Actinocatenispora sera: one gene and its partner. Each later gene encodes a partner of the first gene's protein in a complex. Links are inferred from orthologs where the notes say so. Each region holds a gene or a part of one and is shown on either strand. Other genes may lie near its edges.

What was found.
Region 2: Asera_RS32825 (region 1) and Asera_RS31275 share a complex: the UniProt entries of both Escherichia coli proteins name them as parts of the 2-oxoglutarate dehydrogenase (OGDH) complex. The link is inferred for Actinocatenispora sera from one-to-one orthologs.

What each region holds. Positions count from the first base shown.
Region 1 is NZ_AP023354.1:7,031,933-7,041,320, reverse strand. The notes cover bases 2,279-6,644. They hold Asera_RS32825 (multifunctional oxoglutarate decarboxylase/oxoglutarate dehydrogenase thiamine pyrophosphate-binding subunit/dihydrolipoyllysine-residue succinyltransferase subunit), read right to left. Parts: upstream 6,274-6,644; coding sequence 2,479-6,273; downstream 2,279-2,478. Other genes in these bases: Asera_RS32820 (ABC transporter permease), read right to left, coding at 6,564-6,644; Asera_RS32830 (DUF6104 family protein), read right to left, coding at 2,279-2,413. Outside these bases: Asera_RS32845 (LysR family transcriptional regulator), read right to left, coding at 1-231; Asera_RS32840 (Gfo/Idh/MocA family protein), read left to right, coding at 315-1,241; Asera_RS32835 (quinone oxidoreductase family protein), read left to right, coding at 1,238-2,221; more of Asera_RS32830, read right to left, coding at 2,234-2,278; more of Asera_RS32820, read right to left, coding at 6,645-7,367; Asera_RS32815 (ABC transporter ATP-binding protein), read right to left, coding at 7,364-8,272; Asera_RS32810 (acetate/propionate family kinase), read right to left, coding at 8,421-9,388. UniProt on the Escherichia coli protein: E1 component of the 2-oxoglutarate dehydrogenase (OGDH) complex which catalyzes the decarboxylation of 2-oxoglutarate, the first step in the conversion of 2-oxoglutarate to succinyl-CoA and CO(2).
Region 2 is NZ_AP023354.1:6,648,942-6,656,776, forward strand. The notes cover bases 5,023-7,835. They hold Asera_RS31275 (dihydrolipoamide acetyltransferase family protein), read right to left. Parts: upstream 7,171-7,835; coding sequence 5,875-7,170; downstream 5,023-5,874. Other genes in these bases: Asera_RS31270 (FAD-dependent oxidoreductase), read left to right, coding at 5,023-5,797; Asera_RS31280 (alpha-ketoacid dehydrogenase subunit beta), read right to left, coding at 7,238-7,835. Also shown: Asera_RS31245 (MFS transporter), read right to left, coding at 1-860; Asera_RS31250 (ArsR/SmtB family transcription factor), read left to right, coding at 925-1,749; Asera_RS31255 (sigma-70 family RNA polymerase sigma factor), read left to right, coding at 2,000-2,857; Asera_RS31260 (sugar porter family MFS transporter), read left to right, coding at 2,932-4,380; Asera_RS33825 (MarR family transcriptional regulator), read right to left, coding at 4,416-4,982; more of Asera_RS31270, read left to right, coding at 4,904-5,022. UniProt on the Escherichia coli protein: E2 component of the 2-oxoglutarate dehydrogenase (OGDH) complex which catalyzes the second step in the conversion of 2-oxoglutarate to succinyl-CoA and CO(2).

The DNA of each region.
Region 1 (9,388 bases):
CGAGATCTGGCCCTGGATCCGCCGGGCGTGGCTGGCGAGCAGCCGCCCCGCCTCGGTCGGCCGGATGCCCCGACCGACCCGCTCCATCAGCACGGTGCCCGTTTCGCGCTGGAGCGCGGCCACGTGCTGGCTGATCGCCGAGGGCGTGTAGCCGAGGTGCGCGGCGGCGGCCTGGATCGAGCCGGTCTCCACCACCGAGCGGAGCACGATGAGCCGGTGAACGTCGAGCACCGGTCGATACTACAGTGACACTTCATCGCCGGTAAGAAATCGTCGCTTGTGCTGATGTGAGCTCGGCCGGCAGCCTGGTTCGCATGACTACGCAGGTTGTTCGCCTCGGCATCATCGGCCTGGGCATCATCGGCTCCGAGATGCTCGGCATCGCGGTCGACCACCCCGACTTCGAGGTGACACTGGTCGCCGACCCGGCCCGCCCCGGCCCCGCGGGGATCGCGGACACGCCGGACGCCCGCCAGATCGTCGACCACCCGGACATCGACGCGGTGTACATCGCCTCGCCGCCCTCGACCCATGCCGGCTACGCCGTCGCGGCCATGCGGGCGGGCAAGGCCGTCTTCTGTGAGAAGCCGCTCTCCGTCGATCCGGACCAGGGCGCCGAGATGGTCGCGGTCGCCGCCGATCTGGGAGCCGTCAACGCGCTGAACTTCGTGCTGTCCGACCGGGCCGCCGCGGTCGAGGTCGGCCGGGCACTGCGAACCGGGGAGGTCGGGACGGTACTCGGCGTCGACGTCCGGTTCCTGTTCCCGGAGTGGCCCCGCGCCATCCAACGCGAGGCCGGCTGGGTGGCGGGGCGGGAGCAGGGCGGTTTCCTGCGCGAGGTTGCCTCGCACTACCTGTTCCTGACCGACCGCCTGCTCGGTCCGTTGACCCCGTTGCACACCCGGACCACCTACGGTTCCGGCGCGGAGGTCGCCGCCAGCGGGCTGCTGGCCACGGCCGGTGGGGTGCCGGTGCGGGTCTCCGGGCAGGTGGCGGCCGGGCCGGAAAGCTACGGGTGGACGCTGTACGGGTCTCGCACCTCCTACCGGATCACCGAATGGGGGCGGCTGTGGAAAGGCGACGGGTCCGGCTGGGTGGAGGTCTCGCTGAACGGTCCGCGGGGCGATGAGCGAACCCGGCTGACCGAGTTCGCCCGGGCGGTCCGCGGTCGGCCGAGCACGCTGGCCGACTTCGCCGCCGGTCTGCGGGTCCAGCGCGTCATCGAAGGCTTCCACCGGTGAAGGCGATCGTGGTCTCGTCACCGGGGGGCCCGGCGGTCCTGCAGTACCGCGAGGTGGAGACCCCTCGACCGGCCCGGGACCAGGTGCTGGTCCAGGTGTCCCGCGCCGGAGTCAACTACGTGGACGTCTACGAGCGTTCGGGCGTGTACCCGTGCTCGATGCCGTTCGTGCCGGGCGGCGAGGGTGCCGGCCGCGTGGTGGCCACCGGCTCGGACGCGACCGGGTTCCGGCCCGGCGACCGGGTGGCCTGGGAGGGCGTGTCCGGCTCGTATGCCGAGTACGTTGCCGTGCCCGCCGCGAAGGCGTTGCCCGTCCCGGACGGCGTCGACGACGAGCTGGCCGCCGCGCTCCCCGTGCAGGGGCTGACCGCGCACTACCTCGCGACCGCCTCGTACCGCATCGCTCCCGGCGACACGGTGCTGATCCACGCCGGTGCCGGCGGGGTGGGCCTGGTGCTCACCCAGCTTGCCAGGATGCGCGGTGCGCGGGTTCTGACCACCGTGTCCTCCGCCGCCAAAGCCGAGGCCTCCCGGGACGCGGGGGCGGACCACGTGCTCGGCTACCAGGACTTCGCCGCGGACGTGCGGCGTCTGACCGACGGAGCCGGAGCCCACGCGGTGTACGACGGGGTGGGCGCGAGCACGATCGACGGTTCGCTGGCGGCGCTGCGGCGGCGCGGCACGCTGGTGCTGTTCGGCGGGTCCAGCGGTCAGGTGCCACCGCTGGACCCGCAGCGGTTGGCCCGGGCCGGGTCGGTGCTGCTGACCCGCCCCACGCTCGCGGACTTCGTCGCCGACCGGGCCGAGCTGGAGGCCCGGTTCAGCGACCTTCTCGCCTGGGTCGCCGCCGGTCGGCTCCGCCTGCGGCTGCACTCCCGCTATCCGCTGGCCGAAGCCGCTCGGGCGCACCGCCACCTTGCCGACCGGGCTACCATCGGTAAGCTTCTGCTCGTCCCGGATCGCTCGGGGGCGGCTTCCTGACTCCGCGAGTGATCAGTCGTCGTCCGGGTCGTCGAGGCGGGCGAGCCAGGTGGCCAGCCGCTCGATCGGTACCTCGAACTCGGGGTTGATGTCGACGAAGTCGCGCAGCCGGTCGGCCACCCACTCCAGCGACACCGACTCCTCGCCGCGCCGATCGGACAGTTCCTCGATGCCGCGATCCGTGAAGTACATGCTGTCGTTCCCTCTACGCGAAGGCTCCCGCCATCCGAGCGAATGGCGGGAGCCGACGGCCACGGTTACTGCGGGGTGGGCAGCGCGGCCTCGATGAGCGCCTGCTGCTCCCAGCCGTGCACCTTGTTCGAACCGGCGGCCGGGGCCGCGGCGGCCGGACGGGAGATGCGGCGCAGCCGCACCCCGTCGAGGTGCTCGAGCAGGTTGAGCGCGATGTGCGACCAGGCGCCCTGGTTCGCCGGCTCGTCCTGCACCCAGACGAAGTCCTCGGCGTTCGGGTACCCGGCCAGTGCGGCCCGGGTCTCCTCGATCGGCAGCGGGTACAGCTGCTCGACGCGCAGGATCGCCACGTCGGTCAGACCGCGCTGCTCGCGCGCCTCCAGCAGGTCGTAGAACACCTTGCCGGAGCAGAGCAGCACCCGCTTCACGCCGTTCGCATCCAGCGGCTGACCCTTGATGCCCGGGTCGGCCAGGACCGGCTGGAACGTACCGCTGGTGAAGTCGGCGATCGACGACACCGCGAGCTTGTGCCGCAGCAGCACCTTCGGGGTGAACACGATCAGCGGCTTGCGCTTCGTGGTCAGCCCCTGCCGGCGGAGCAGGTGGAAGTAGCTCGCCGGGGTGGTGGGGATCGCCACCCGCATGTTGTCGTCGGCGCACATCTGCAGGTACCGCTCGATGCGGCCGGACGAGTGGTCCGGGCCCTGGCCCTCCAGACCGTGCGGCAGCAGCAGCGTCACCGACGTCTGCTGGCCCCACTTGGCCTCGCCGGAGGTGATGAACTCGTCGATGATCGACTGGGCACCGTTGGCGAAGTCGCCGTACTGCGCCTCCCACGCCACCAGCGCGTCCGGCGTCTCGACCGAGTAGCCGTACTCGAAACCCATCGCGGCGTACTCGCTGAGCAGCGAGTCCTGCGCGAAGAACCGGGCCTGGTCGGTACCGACGTTGGTCAGCGGGGTGAACTCGGTGCCGGTGTTGGCGTCCACCACCACCGAGTGCCGCTGCACGAACGTGCCGCGGCGCGAGTCCTGCCCGGACAGCCGCACCCCGATGCCCTGGGTGAGCAGCGAACCGAACGCGATCAGCTCACCCATCGCCCAGTCGATCGGGCCCTCGGTGGCCATCTGCACCCGGCGCTTGAGGATCTTCGCCACCCGCGGGTTCGGCACGAACCCCTCGGGCAGCTCCTCGTGGATCCGGCCGATCCGCTCGATGGTCGCCGCGTCGGTCGCGGTGTCGACCACCGGCTCCGGCTCCGGCTCGCGCTTGCGGGGCAGCTGCTTGGTGGTCTTGGCGGCCTCCTTGGTCGCCTTGAACACCGTGTCGAGCTGGTCGTGGAAGTCCTTCAGGGCCTCCTCGGCCTCGGCCAGGGTCAGGTCGCCGCGGCCGATCAGCTCCTCGGTGTACAGCTTGCGGACCGAGCGCTTGTTGTCGATGATCTTGTACATCAGCGGCTGCGTCATGGCCGGGTCGTCGCCCTCGTTGTGGCCGCGACGGCGGTAGCAGACCATGTCGATCACGACGTCCTTGTTGAACGTCTGGCGGTACTCGAAGGCCAGCCGCGCCACCCGCACGCACGCCTCCGGGTCGTCCCCGTTGACGTGGAAGATCGGCGCCTGGATCATCCGCGCCACGTCGGTCGAGTAGAGCGAGGAGCGGGAGTACTCCGGGGAGGTGGTGAAGCCGACCTGGTTGTTGACCACCACGTGCACGGTGCCGCCGGTGCGGTAGCCGCGCAGCTGGGACAGGTTCAGCGTCTCGGCGACCACGCCCTGGCCGGCGAACGCCGCGTCGCCGTGCACGGCGACCGGGAGCACCGTGTACCCCTCGAGCTTGAGGTCGATGCGGTCCTGCTTGGCCCGGACGATGCCCTCCAGCACCGGGTCGACCGTCTCCAGGTGACTCGGGTTCGCCGCCACCGACACGGTGGTCGAGTACTGCCCGTCCGGCGTGGTGAACTTGCCGACCATGCCGAGGTGGTACTTGACGTCACCGGAGCCCTGCACCGACTTCGGGTCGATGTTGCCCTCGAACTCGCTGAAGATCTTCTCGTACGGCTTGCCCACGATGTTGGCGAGCACGTTGAGCCGGCCGCGGTGCGCCATGCCGATGACGACCTCGTCCATGCCCTCGGTCGCCGAGTCGCGCAGGATCCCGTCCAGCAGCGGGATCAGCGTCTCGCCGCCCTCCAGGCTGAACCGCTTCTGCCCCACGTACTTGGTGGCCAGGAACGTCTCGAACGCCTCGGCGACGTTGAGCCGGCCGAGGATGTGCTTCTGCTCGTCGGTCGACGGGGCGGGCTGCTTGACCTCGACCCGGTCCTGCAGCCAGCGCCGCTCCTCCGGGTCCTGGATGTGCATGTACTCCACGCCGACCCGGCGGCAGTACGAGTCGCGCAGCACGCCGAGGATGTCGCGCAGCTTCATCTTCTGCTTGCCGGCGAACCCGCCGACCGGGAACGTGCGGTCGAGGTCCCAGAGGGTCAGCCCGTGCTGCAGGATGTCCAGGTTCGGGTTCTTCCGGATGTGGTACTCGAGCGGGTCGGTGTCGGCCATCAGGTGCCCGTGCACCCGGTACGCCTCGATCAGCTCGATGACCCGCGCGTTCTTCTCGATCTGGCCGTCGGCGCTGCGCGCGGTGTCGCGCACCCAGCGGACCGGCTCGGTCGGCACCCGCAGCGCGGTGAACACCTCGTCGTAGAAGCCGTCGCCGCCGAGCAGCAGCTGGTGCACCCGCTTCAGGAACTCGCCGGACACCGCGCCCTGGATGATCCGGTGGTCGTACGTCGAGGTCAGGGTGATGATCTTGCTGATGGCGAGCTTGGCCAGCTCCTCGTCGGACATCCCGGCGTACTCGGCCGGGTACTCCATCGCGCCGACGCCGATGATGGTGCCCTGGCCGCCGGTCAGCCGCGGCACCGAGTGCACCGTGCCGATGCCGCCGGGGTTGGTCAGCGAGATCGTCGCGCCGGCGTGGTCGTCCATGGTCAGCTCGTTCTTGCGGGCCCGGCGGACGAGGTCCTCGTAGGCCACCCAGAACTGCCGGAAGTCCATCGTTTCGGTGTGCTTGATGCTCGGCACGATCAGGGTGCGCGAACCGTCCGGCTTGGCCAGGTCGATCGCCAGGCCGAGGTTGACGTGCTCGGGGCTGACCAGGGTCGGCTTGCCGTCGACGACCGCGTAGGAGTTGTTCATCTCCGGGTAGTCGGCGAGTGCCCGGACCACCGCGAAGCCGATCAGGTGGGTGAAGCTGACCTTGCCGCCACGGGAGCGGGCCAGGTGGTTGTTGATCACGATGCGGTTGTCGGCCATCAGCTTGGCCGGCACCGCCCGCACGCTGGTCGCGGTCGGGATGGTCAGCGACGCGTCCATGTTGCTGACGATCTTGGCAGCGACGCCGCGGATCGTCTTGCTGGTGGCACCGTCGGCCGGCTTCGGCGCGGCCGGCGCCGGCTTCGCGGCGGCCGGCTTCGGTGCGGCGGGGGCGGCCGGGGCGCTCGTCGCCGGCTTCACGGGTGCGGCTGGGGCGCTCGTCGCCGGCTTCGCGTCGGCCGGAGCGAGGCTCGTCGGCGCGCTCGCGGTAGCGCTGCCGGCGGCCGTGCCGTTGCTGCCGGCGGGGGCGGTGGTGCTGGCCTCGCTGCCGGAGGCGGAGCTGCTGGCGGTGCTGCCGGTGTCGGCGGCCGGCTTGTAGTCGGCGAAGAAGTCGTGCCACGCGGGGTCGACGCTGGAGGGATCGGACAGGTACCGCTGGTACATGTCCTCGACGATCCACTCGTTAGGTCCGAATCCCGCGAGCAGACTGGTCTCCGACTCGCCGGACGCGGTGGGGGTTGATTGTCCGTTGCTCTGGCTCGACACGGCCGTTATCGCCTCTTCCGACGTGATTTCTTCTCGGCCGCGAATCGCGCGGCCGCCACGCTGAACGCCCGGCATTCCAGGCTACGCGCCCGTACCAACGGGTTGGTGTGATGGGACCGACCACGCAGGCGCTTTGTCCACCGAGGTGGCGTGTTTCACAGATTGGAAAACGATCGCCGTCACGTGCAAGTTACGTCTCGTGACTTGCATCGCGTCGCCCGGGACGAACGAGGCGCGGCCGGCGGGACAGAGGTCCACGCCGACCGCGCCGGGTCCGGGCCGTGCCGGGGTCAGCTGATGTCGCGGCGGCGGGTGATCAGGGTGCCGATCACCGCGGCGACGACGCCGTAACCGAGCAGCGCCAGCGCGCCGGCCCACCACGCGATGCCGTCGGCGCCACCGGGTGAGGTCATGATCGTCGACGCACCGCTGGGCAGCCAGTCCGGCACCTTGTTCAGCCAGTCCGCGTGGAAGTAGTGCGCCATCAGACCCAGGCCGATCTGGATCACGGTCTGGCCGATCAGCATCGCCACCAGGCCGATGATCACGGCGAGGATCTGGCTGCGCAGCAGCGCGCCGAGGCCGAGACCGAACACCGCCCAGATCGCGAAGGCGAGCCAGTTGAGCCCGATCGACTTCAGCACGTCGCCGTTGCCGAGGAACGTATCGACGTGCTGGCTGGCCAGAAAGCCCAGCCCGGACGGCACCGCCAGGACGGTCGTGATCAGCGCGATGATCACGCCGACGACGATTGCCACGATCAGCTTGCCGCCGATCACCCGGGTGCGCTTCGGGGTGGCGAGGAACGTCGCCGTCGCGGTCTGGTGGAAGAACTCGTTGGTGAAGATCAGGATCCCGAACACCATCGCCAGCAGCGTGCCGAAGTACTGGCCCGAGGTGTAGAGGTTGGTGGCGATCGACTCCGGGCTGACGTCCGGAACCCCCTGGTTGGCGCCGGGGTTCAGCTCCACGTAGCCGGTGAGCATGTTGAACGCGATGGCGATCGCGGTGAACGCGAGGACGCCGATCAGCATCAGCCACCACAGGTTGGTGCTGCGCACCTTGAGCCACTCGCTGCGAATGATCCGGTTCATCGGATGCCCGCCTTCCCGCTGGTCAGTTCCAGGAAGATGCGCTCCAGGTCGGCGCGCTGCGGGGACAGCTCGTGCAGCTCGACGCCGGCGACGAGCGCGGCGCGCCCGACCGCGGCGGCCGGGACGCCGGTGACCAGCAGTGCCCCGTCGTCCTCGGTCTGCACCGCGGTGCCGGGTGCCTTCAGCTCGGCGAGCAGCTTCTGCGGTTCGGGGGTACGCACCCGGACCCGCTGCATGCCGTCGGCGTCGGTCAGCTCGGAGACCGGGCCCTGCCGGATCAGCTTTCCGGCCGCGATGATCACCACGTCGTCGGCGAACAGCTGCACCTCGGACAGCAGGTGGCTGGAGACCAGCACGGTGCGACCCTGCTTGGCGAAGCCGGACAGCAGGTCACGCATCCACCGGATGCCTTCCGGGTCCAGCCCGTTGGCCGGCTCGTCGAAGATCAGCACGGACGGGTCGCCCAGCATGCCGGCGGCGATGCCGAGCCGCTGCTTCATCCCGAGCGAGTAGCCCTTGACCTTGCGCTTGGCGGCCGGGGTCAGCCCGACCATCTCCAACGTCTCGTCGGCCCGCTGGTACGACAGGCCGCCCGCGGCGCAGAGCACCCGCAGGTGGTCGCGTCCGGTGCGGCCCTTGTGAAAGCTCGCCGCCTCCAGACCGGCGCCGACGACGCGCAGCGGATCGGGCAGGTCGGCGTAGTGCCGCCCGCCGATGGTGGCGTGGCCGGCGGTCGGCGCCACCAGGCCGAGCAGCATCCGCAGCGTGGTGGTCTTGCCGGCCCCGTTGGGGCCGAGGAACCCGGTCACCCGGCCGGGTTCCACCGTGAACGAGAGATTGTCGACGGCTCTGACCCGACGGAACTGTTTCGTCAGGCCGGAGACGACGATCTGGCCGTCAGCCATGAAAACGCGAGCCTCCCCAGCAGGCGTGGCTGCGCCGCGGCGGCGCAGGGCGGTAAGGACCACCGAGTGTTACATGTACCGGCCAGCCGCGCCGCCCGGCACGCCCTCGCCGACGTCCCCGGGCCCGGGCCCCGACCGCGGGCCGCCGTCAGCCGGTCAGGACGGTACGCACCTGGGCGGCGATCTCGGCGTCCTCGCGGGCGGTGACCACCGCGGTGCGTACCGCGGAGCCGGCGGCGGACACGTCGGCGTCACCGTCCGCGGCGTCGTTGCGTACCGGGTCGATCTCGACGCCGAGGAAGGCGAGCCCGGCGGCCGCATCGGCCCGTACCGCCGGGGCGTGTTCCCCGATGCCGCCGGTGAACGCGAGGACGTCGAGGCCGCCGAGCGCCGCGGCCATGGCCGCGATCCCGGCTCGCAGCCGGTGCTGGTACACGTCGAGGGCGCGGCGGGCGGACCGGCTGCCGGCCTCGCGGGCGGCGAGCACCTCGCGCATGTCGGCGGTACCGGCCAGGGCCAGCAGCCCGGACCGCTGCTCCAGATCGCGGCCGATCTCGTCGACGGCCAGCCCGGTGTTCGCGGCGAGCCAGGTGACCAGGCCGGGATCGACGGTGCCGGACCGGGTGCTCATCACGATGCCCTCCAGCGGGGTGAAGCCCATCGTGGTGTCGACCGAGCGGCCGCCGGCCACCGCGCACAGCGAGGCGCCGGACCCGAGGTGGCAGCTGACCACCCGGGCGGTGGCCGGGTCGCGGTCGGCCAGCTCGGCGGCGCGGCGCGCGGCGTAGCGGTGCGACAGGCCGTGGAAGCCGTACCGGCGCACCGCGTACCGTTCCCGCCACTCCGCCGGTACCGGGTAGGTCGCCGCGGCGGCCGGCAGGTCGGCGTGGAACGCGGTGTCGAAGCAGGCCACCGCCGGGATGCCGGGCAGCAGTTCGGTGACCGCGCGGATGCCGGCCAGGCCGGCGTCCTGGTGCAGCGGCGCCAGGTCGCGCAGCCCGGCGATGTCGGCCCGGACCTTGTCGTCGATCCGGACCGGACCGCGGAACTCGCGGCCGCCGTGCACGATCCGGTGCCCGACCGCGTCCGGGGCATCCAGCCGCGCCAGCGCCTGCC
Region 2 (7,835 bases), 380 kb from region 1 along the record:
TGCAGGTAGAGGGTGACCACGAACAGGGTGCCGTTGGTGGCCAGGTTCATCGTCAGCGCGAGCAGGTTGGCGCCGGTAAACGCCTTGCCGCGCAACGCATCCAGCGGCAATGTCGGTGCCGCGACACGCCGCTCGACGGCGACCAGGCCGGCGCCGGCACACACCGCCACCGCGGCGGCGCCCGCGACCGGCGGCCAGCCGGCGCCGCGGCCGGCGGCGATCACCGCATACACCAGGGTCGCCAGCGCGACCGCCGCCAGCACGGCGCCGGCCGGATCGAGCCGGCGGCGCCGGTCGGCGCGACCGGCGGGCACCGCGAACAGCGTGGCGAGCCCGACCGCGACGACGATCGGCGGGTTGATCCAGAAGATCGACTGCCAGCCGAACGCCTGCACCAGCGCCCCGCCGAGCAGCGGGCCGGCCGGCAGCGCGAGCGACGACACGCCGGCCCAGATGCCGAGGGCCCGCGCCTGCTCGGCCCGGCCCGGGTACGCCCCGGTGATCACCGCGACGCTGCACGGCAGCAGCAGCGCGGCACCCACGCCCTGGCCGGCGCGCGCCGCGACGAGTACCCCGAGACCGGGCGCCAGTGCGCAGGCCACGCTCGCCGCACCGAACACCAGGAGGCCGGCGAGGACGGCGCGCCGGTGGCCGATCCGGTCACCGAGCACGCCACCGGACAGCAGCAGCGCGGCCAGCACGACCGCGTACGCGTCGACGACCCACCCCACACCGCCGGTGTCGGTGGACAGTCCGGCGGCGATCGCCGGTATCGCCACGTTGATCACCGACACGTCGAGCAGCACCAGGAACATCCCGGCACACATCAACAGCAGGACCAGTTTCGGGCGCGTCGTCATGCCCCGAGGCTGGCACCGGAACACTTCCGTACCGGTGGAAGTGTCGCCGTGGCAGGCTCGAGGCATGGCAGGCCGAGACACCGCACCCCTCGCCGCCGCCCCGGGCGGCGGCGGTGACGTCGACGTGTCGCAGGTGGCCGCGCTGTTCGCGGACCGGACCAGGGCCCGGGTGCTGACCGCGCTCGCGGACGGGCGGGCGCTGCCGGCGAGCGTGCTCGCCGCCGAGGCCGGGGTGACCGCGCAGGCCGCGAGCGCCCAGTTGGCGCGGCTGCTGTCGGCCGGTCTGGTCACGGTGGAACGTTCCGGCCGACACCGGTACTACCGGATCGCCGGCGCACCGGTTGCGGCGGTGCTGGAGGCGCTGGCCCGGATCTCCCCCGCCGAACCGGTCCGGTCGCTGCGGCAGGGCACCCGGGCCGCGGCCCTGCGCGCCGCACGTACCTGCTACGACCACCTCGCCGGGCGGCTCGGCGTGCAGGTGCTGCAGGGCCTGCTGGATCGCGGCGCGCTCGTCGCCACGGACGGCGTGCGCACGCCCCGGCGGCGGGCCGGCGACGGGCTGGCACAGCAACTGCGCAACCATCCGTACCGGCTGGGGCCGGCCGCCACGGACGTCTTCGGCGCGCTGGGCGTACCGCCGGAGCGGCTGGCGCCGGCGACCACCGGACGGCCGCTGCTGCGCGCCTGCCTGGACTGGAGCGAGCAGCAGCACCACCTGGCCGGCCGGCTCGGCGCCGACCTGCTCACCGGCCTGCTCGGGCACGGCTGGGTGGAGCGGCCGCCGACCCGCCGCGCGGTGCGGCTCACCCCGGCCGGCGCGACCGCGCTGTCCCGCGTGCTGGGCGTCGGCACCGAGGCGGCCCGGCCGGAACCCGCCCACCGCGCCTGACCACGCCGCCGCGCAGGCCCGGTCGGGCGCGGAAACGCGGTCCAGTTCCGGCAATCCGGGCCGGCGCGCGGCGCACGGTCCTAGCATCGATCCGGGACGCGGCAACGGCTTCACTCGGGCGAAGCCGTGCAGTCGTGCCGTACCGGCGCGGGCCGTCACCGTGGCATCCGACGCCGGGCAGGGCCGGCGTCGGATGCCGGAGGGTGCACCGCCGCGGGTGCGGATCGCGCCGGGCGCAGGGGGTGTCGCGGTGACAGCAACGATCGACCGCAGCGGTGACGCGGTGACAGCAAGGACCGACCGCAGCGGTGACGAGGAGGCGCTGCGGGTCCTGGAGTCGCTCGCCCGGCTGCCCGCCGGCGACCCGGACCGGCAGCGGCGCCGCGAGGCGGCGATCCGCGCGTTCCTGCCGCTGGCCCGGCGGCTGGCCCACCGGTACGCGCACACCAGCGAGGATCCGCAGGATCTGGTGCAGGTGGCGACGATCGGGCTGATCTGCGCGGTCGACCGGTACGACCCCGGTCACGGAACCAGCTTCTACGCGTACGCGGTGCCGACCATCCGCGGCGAGCTGAAACGCTACTTCCGGGACCGGTGCTGGATGATCCAGCCACCACGGTCGGTTCAGGAGCTGCGGCTCGGCATCAACGCGGCCCGGCAGCGGCTGGAGCACGAGCTGGGCCGGACGCCGACCGTTCCGGAGCTGGCGGACGCGGTCGGCACGAGCGCGCGGCGGGTGCGCGAGGTCTTCGCGGCCGAGCGGGGATACCAGCCGGTGTCGCTCAACCAGCCCTGCCCGGGCCCGGGCGGCATCAACGGCACCGAACTCGCGGAGCTGCTCGGCGCACCCGACCCGGCGATGGAGTCGGTCCCCGACCGGATGTCGCTGCCGGGCGCGCTGGCCCGGCTCACCGACCGGGACCGCGCGGTGATCGTGCAGCGCTTCGTACACCGGCGTACCCAGTCCCAGATCGGCCGGTCGCTGGGCATCTCGCAGATGCACGTGTCCCGGCTGATCGCCCGGGCCCTGGTGCAGCTGCGTGCGTACCTGGAGGGGACGGAGCCGGCGCCGCCGGTGACGCCGCGGACGGACCGCCAGGCCGCGTAGGCGCGCATCGCGGTTTCGACCACCCGGATCGGGGTAGTCGCCGGGCATTCGGACGAATCGGGAGGTGACCGGCGATGGCCGAGCCGGTGGGCGCAACCGTACTGGACCGGTTGGATCAGCGGACGCCGACCCGCTTCTACTGGTCGCTGACGATCCTCGCCACGATCGGCGGCTTCCTGTTCGGCTACGACACCTCGAACATCGGCGCGGCGCTGAACTTCGTCCCGTTCCACCTGTCCGGGTTCGCCCTGGGCTATCTGGTCGCCGGTACGTCGATCGGCGCGGCGGCGGGCGCGCTCGCCGCCGGGCCGCTGACCGACCGGTTCGGCCGCAAGTCGCTGTTGATCGTGGACGCCGGGATCTACGCCGCCGGCTCGCTGCTCGCCGGGCTGTCCTGGCACGCCTCGGTACTGATCATCGCCCGGACCCTGATCGGCCTGGCGATCGGCGCCGACTCGGCGATCGCGACCGCCTACATCGCCGAGTACGCGCCGGCCGGCAAGCGCGGCTCGCTGAGCCTGTTGCAGCAGTGGATGATCACCATCGGCATCCTCGTCTCGTACCTGGTGGCGCTGGTGATCCTGCGGATCGCACCCGGCGCCGCGACCACGATCGACTGGCGGCTGATGTTCGCGCTCGGCGCCCTGCCGGCGATCGTCGGCCTGATCTTCCGTACCCGGATGCCGGAGTCGCCGCGCTGGCTGCTGCATCACGGGAAGTTCGACAAGGCCCGGCAGTCGCTCGGCATGCTCGGCGTGGACACCACCGACGAGCAGATCAGGGCCGCGGCCCGCGACGTGGCCGAGCGCGAACGCCAGGAGAAGGTGCAGCGGCGCCGCAAGTGGACCCCGGCGGTGCGCCGGGCGGTGATCATCGTCGCGGTGTTCTTCGTCTTCCAGCAGATCACCGGCATCAACGTCCCGCTGTACTACGGGCCGACGCTGCTCGCGCCGATCCTCGGCGGCGCGCACTCGACCGTGGCGCAACAGATCCAGGCGGTCGAGATCGTCTCGGTGATGACGGTGATCAACGTCGGCGCGACGTACTTCGGCTTCAAGTACATCGACCGGCTCGGCCGGCGCAAGCTGTCGATCGGCGGGTACGGCGGGATGATCGTGTCGGCGTTGATCGCCGCGGCGGGCCTGGGACTGCTGCACGGTACCGCCGAGATCGTCGTCGGGATGGTCGGGCTGTGCCTGTTCATCGCGTCGTTCGCGGTGGGCGTCGGCGGCACCGGCTGGCTGCTGCAGGGCGAGTCGTTCCCGACCGAGGTACGCGGCCGGGCGGCGGCGATCTGCGCGACGGCGGACTGGCTCGCCAACTTCGCGCTGATCCAGGTGTTCCCGGTGTGGCAGGCGGGGATCGGGCTGCCCTGGGTACTGGTCTGCTTTGCCGGGCTGGCCGCGATGGCGATCGTGTTCATCTCGATCTTCCTGCCGGAGACCAAGGGGCTGCCGGTCGAGGAGGTGGTCCGTCGCTACGAGCGGCACACCGCGCCCGGCGCCGCCGAGATGACCAACTGACCTCGGAACCGGTCGCCCCTGGCCGCCGCGCCGCGTCAGGCGCGACCGGCGGCGTGCTCGATGAACCGGCCGAGCAGCTCGTGCAGTCGTGCCCGATCGGCGGCGGACAGCGGCGCGAGCAGTTCGGCCATCACCTGCTCGGTGACCCGCTCGGCGGTCGAGAGCCGGTCCCGGCCGGCCGCGGTGAGGTGCACGTCGTAGCTGCGCCGGTCGCGTTCGTTGCGCCGCCGTTCGGCCAGGCCCTGCCGTTCCAGTTCGTCGATGATCAGCACCATGGACGACTTGTCCAGCTGGAGCCGGTCGACCAGGGCGCGCTGGCTGAGCGGGCCGGTCTCGGCGAGGGCGCTCAGCACGCCGAGGTGTCGTAGCTCGACCCTGTGGTCGCGCAGGGCCCGGTTTCCCGCCGACCGGGCGTAAGCCGGACCGACCCGACCAGGGCTACCGGATCCACATCGCGCCGGAGGGCGATCTCGCGCTCCGCGCCTGCCTGTCCCCGTCCTCCTACGAGAAGGTCCTCGCCACCGTGGGACGCCGCGGTTCCGGCTGGCGGGTACTCGACCCGCAGCTGCGGGTGATCCAGGAGACGCTCGTTCCCGAGACAGCCGGGGAGCGAGAGGACGGCCGGCACCTGACCGTGGACCGGCAGACCCTGCGCCGGATCCTGCTCGACGGGCTGGAGGTGCGCTACCGCGCGCCGTTCGAGCGGTACGAGCTGCTCGCCGGTGGCCGGGTCCGGGCGCACTTCGGCGACGGTACGAGCGTCGAGACCGACCTGCTCGTCGGCGCGGACGGCACCCACTCGCGGGTCCGGCCGCAGCTGCTGCCGGAGGCGGAGATCGTCGAGCTCGGCCAGACCGAGATCTTCGGAAAGACGCCGCTGACCGATCGCGCCCGCGACCTCGCGCCGGCCGCGGCGATCGACGGGTTCTGCGTGGTGGCCGGCACGGACGGCCGGTTCATGCCGCTCGCCGCGCACGAGTTCCGCCACGGCGGGGACGACTACCTGATGTGGGTGGTCGGCGGCCCGAGCGCGCTGTTCCCGGCCGACCTGTCCACCATGGACAAACGGGACCGGCGCGAGCGCGCGGCCGAGCTCGTGGCGGACTGGCATCCCCACCTCGCCGCGCTGGTCCGGCTGGGCGACCCGGCCACGGTCGGCAGCACCACGATCCGCACCGCGAACCCGGTAGCGCACTGGGAAACCGTGCCGGTGACGCTGCTCGGCGACGCGGCGCACACCATGGTCCCGCAGGGCACCAGCGCCGCGGTCGCACTGCGCGACGCCGCGCTGCTGTGCCGGCGGATCACCGAGCGCGGCGACGGCCCGCTGCTGACGGCGGTCGAGAGCTACGAAACCGAGATGCTGGAGTACGGCTTCGCCGAGGTGGCCCGCTCACTCGCGTCCGCCTCGTCCTGAACCGCACGTCGGGCCCGACGGCTCGGCGGGCCCGACGCGCCACCTGCCGCCGCCCGGCCGGGCGGCGGCAGGTTGGCTCAGACCACCGCGAGCCAGGGGTTCTCCAGCAGCTGGGCCAGGTCGGCCAGGAACTGGGCGCCCTGGGCACCGTCCACGACCCGGTGATCGACCGACAGCGTCACGGTCATCCGCTTCACCACGGCGACGGCGCCGTCCACCACGCCGGGCTCCTCGCGCAGCGCGCCGACCGCGAGGATGCCCGCCTCCGGGGGGTTGATCACGGCGGTGAACTGGTCCACCCCGAACATGCCGAGGTTGCTGACGGTGAAGGTGGAGCCGGTCATCTCGGCCGGCGAGAGCTTGCGGTCCCGGGCCTTGCCGGCCAGTTCCCGCGCGGTACCGGCGATGTCGGTGAGGCTGCGGGTGTCCGCGTCCCGCAGCACCGGCACGACCAGCCCGGCCGGGGTGGCGACGGCCATCCCGACGTGCACCCGGTTGTGCGTGACGATCGCGTCCTCGCCGAACGACGAGTTCATCTCCGGGTGCCTGCGCAGCGCGACCGCCACCGCGCGCAGCACGATGTCGTTCAGGCTGATCTTCGGCCGGTCCGCGGCGACCAGCTTCGCGTTCAGCTCGGCCCGCAGCTGGCCCATCGGCCCGGCGTCGACGGTACGGGTGAGGTAGAAGTGCGGCGCGGTGCGCATGCTGTCGGCGAGCCGGCGCGCGATCGTGCGGCGCATCGAGCCGAGCGGCGTGACCTCGTCGTCCTCGGTCACCGGTACGGCCACGGCCGCGGGCTGCTCGACCGGGGCCGGCGCTGCCGCCGGCGCCGGGGTGGCCCGGTCCAGATCGGCGCGGATGATCCGGCCGCCCGGACCGCTGCCGGTGAGGGTGCCGAGGTCGACGCCGGACTCCCGGGCGAGCCGGCGCACCAGCGGGGTGGCCCGCACCCGGGCCCCGTTGGTACCAGCGGCCGGGGCCACCGTGCCCGACGGTGCGCCGCTCGGCACCGCAGCCGCGGTGGCGGTGTCCGGTGTGGACGGTGTCGCGGCCGCGGCGGGCTCGGCCGGTGCCTCGGGCTGGGCCGGCGCCGACCCCTCGACTGCGCCGGTCGGGGCGGCGGCGCCGTCCTCGGGCTCACCGGCGACGCGCATCCGGCCGATCGGCGCGCCGATGTCGGCCGAACCGCCCTCCGGCACCAGGATCTCGGTGAGCACACCGTCCTGATAGGACTCGTGCTCCATCAGCGCCTTGTCGGTCTCGATCTCCACCAGAACGTCGCCGGCGTGCACCTCGTCGCCGACCTTGGCGTGCCAGCTCGCGACGACGCCTTCCTCCATGGTGTCGGACAGGCGCGGCATCAGGATGTCCATCGTGTTCTCCGTCTCGACGCGGCGCTCACCATCCACACTGGACGGTCTCGCCGACGATCCAGTGGTGTCAGCCGCGGCCGGTGGCACGCAGGGTCTGCTCGGCGGCGACGACGATGTCGTCCACCGCGGGCAGGGCGGCGGTCTCCAGCGACTTCGCGTACGGCAGCGGGACCTCGGCCATCGCCACCCGGCGCACCGGCGCGTCCAGCCAGTCGAAGGCACCGTCGGAGATGGACGCCGCCACCTCCGCGCCGATCCCGTACGTCAGCCAGTCGTCCTCGACGACCACCGCACAGCTGGTCTTGCGGACCGACTCGACCACGGTGCGCCGGTCCAGCGGACGCAGGCTGCGCAGGTCGACCACCTCGGCGTCGAAACCCTTGGCGGCCAACCGGTCGGCCGCCTCCAGCGCCATCCGGGCGGTGCGCGAGTAGCCGATCAGGGTGATGTCGGTGCCGGGCCGGCTGATCGCGGCGCGACCGATCTCGATCGGTGTGTCGTCGTTCGGTACCTCGCCCTTGGTGTTGTAGAGCGCCAGGTTCTCCAGGAACAGCACTGGGTCGTCGTCGGCGATCGCGGCGAGCAGCAGCCCCTTGGCGTCGGCCGGGTTCGACGGCGCGACGACCTTCAGGCCGGGGGTGAACGCGTAGAACAGCTCGACGTTC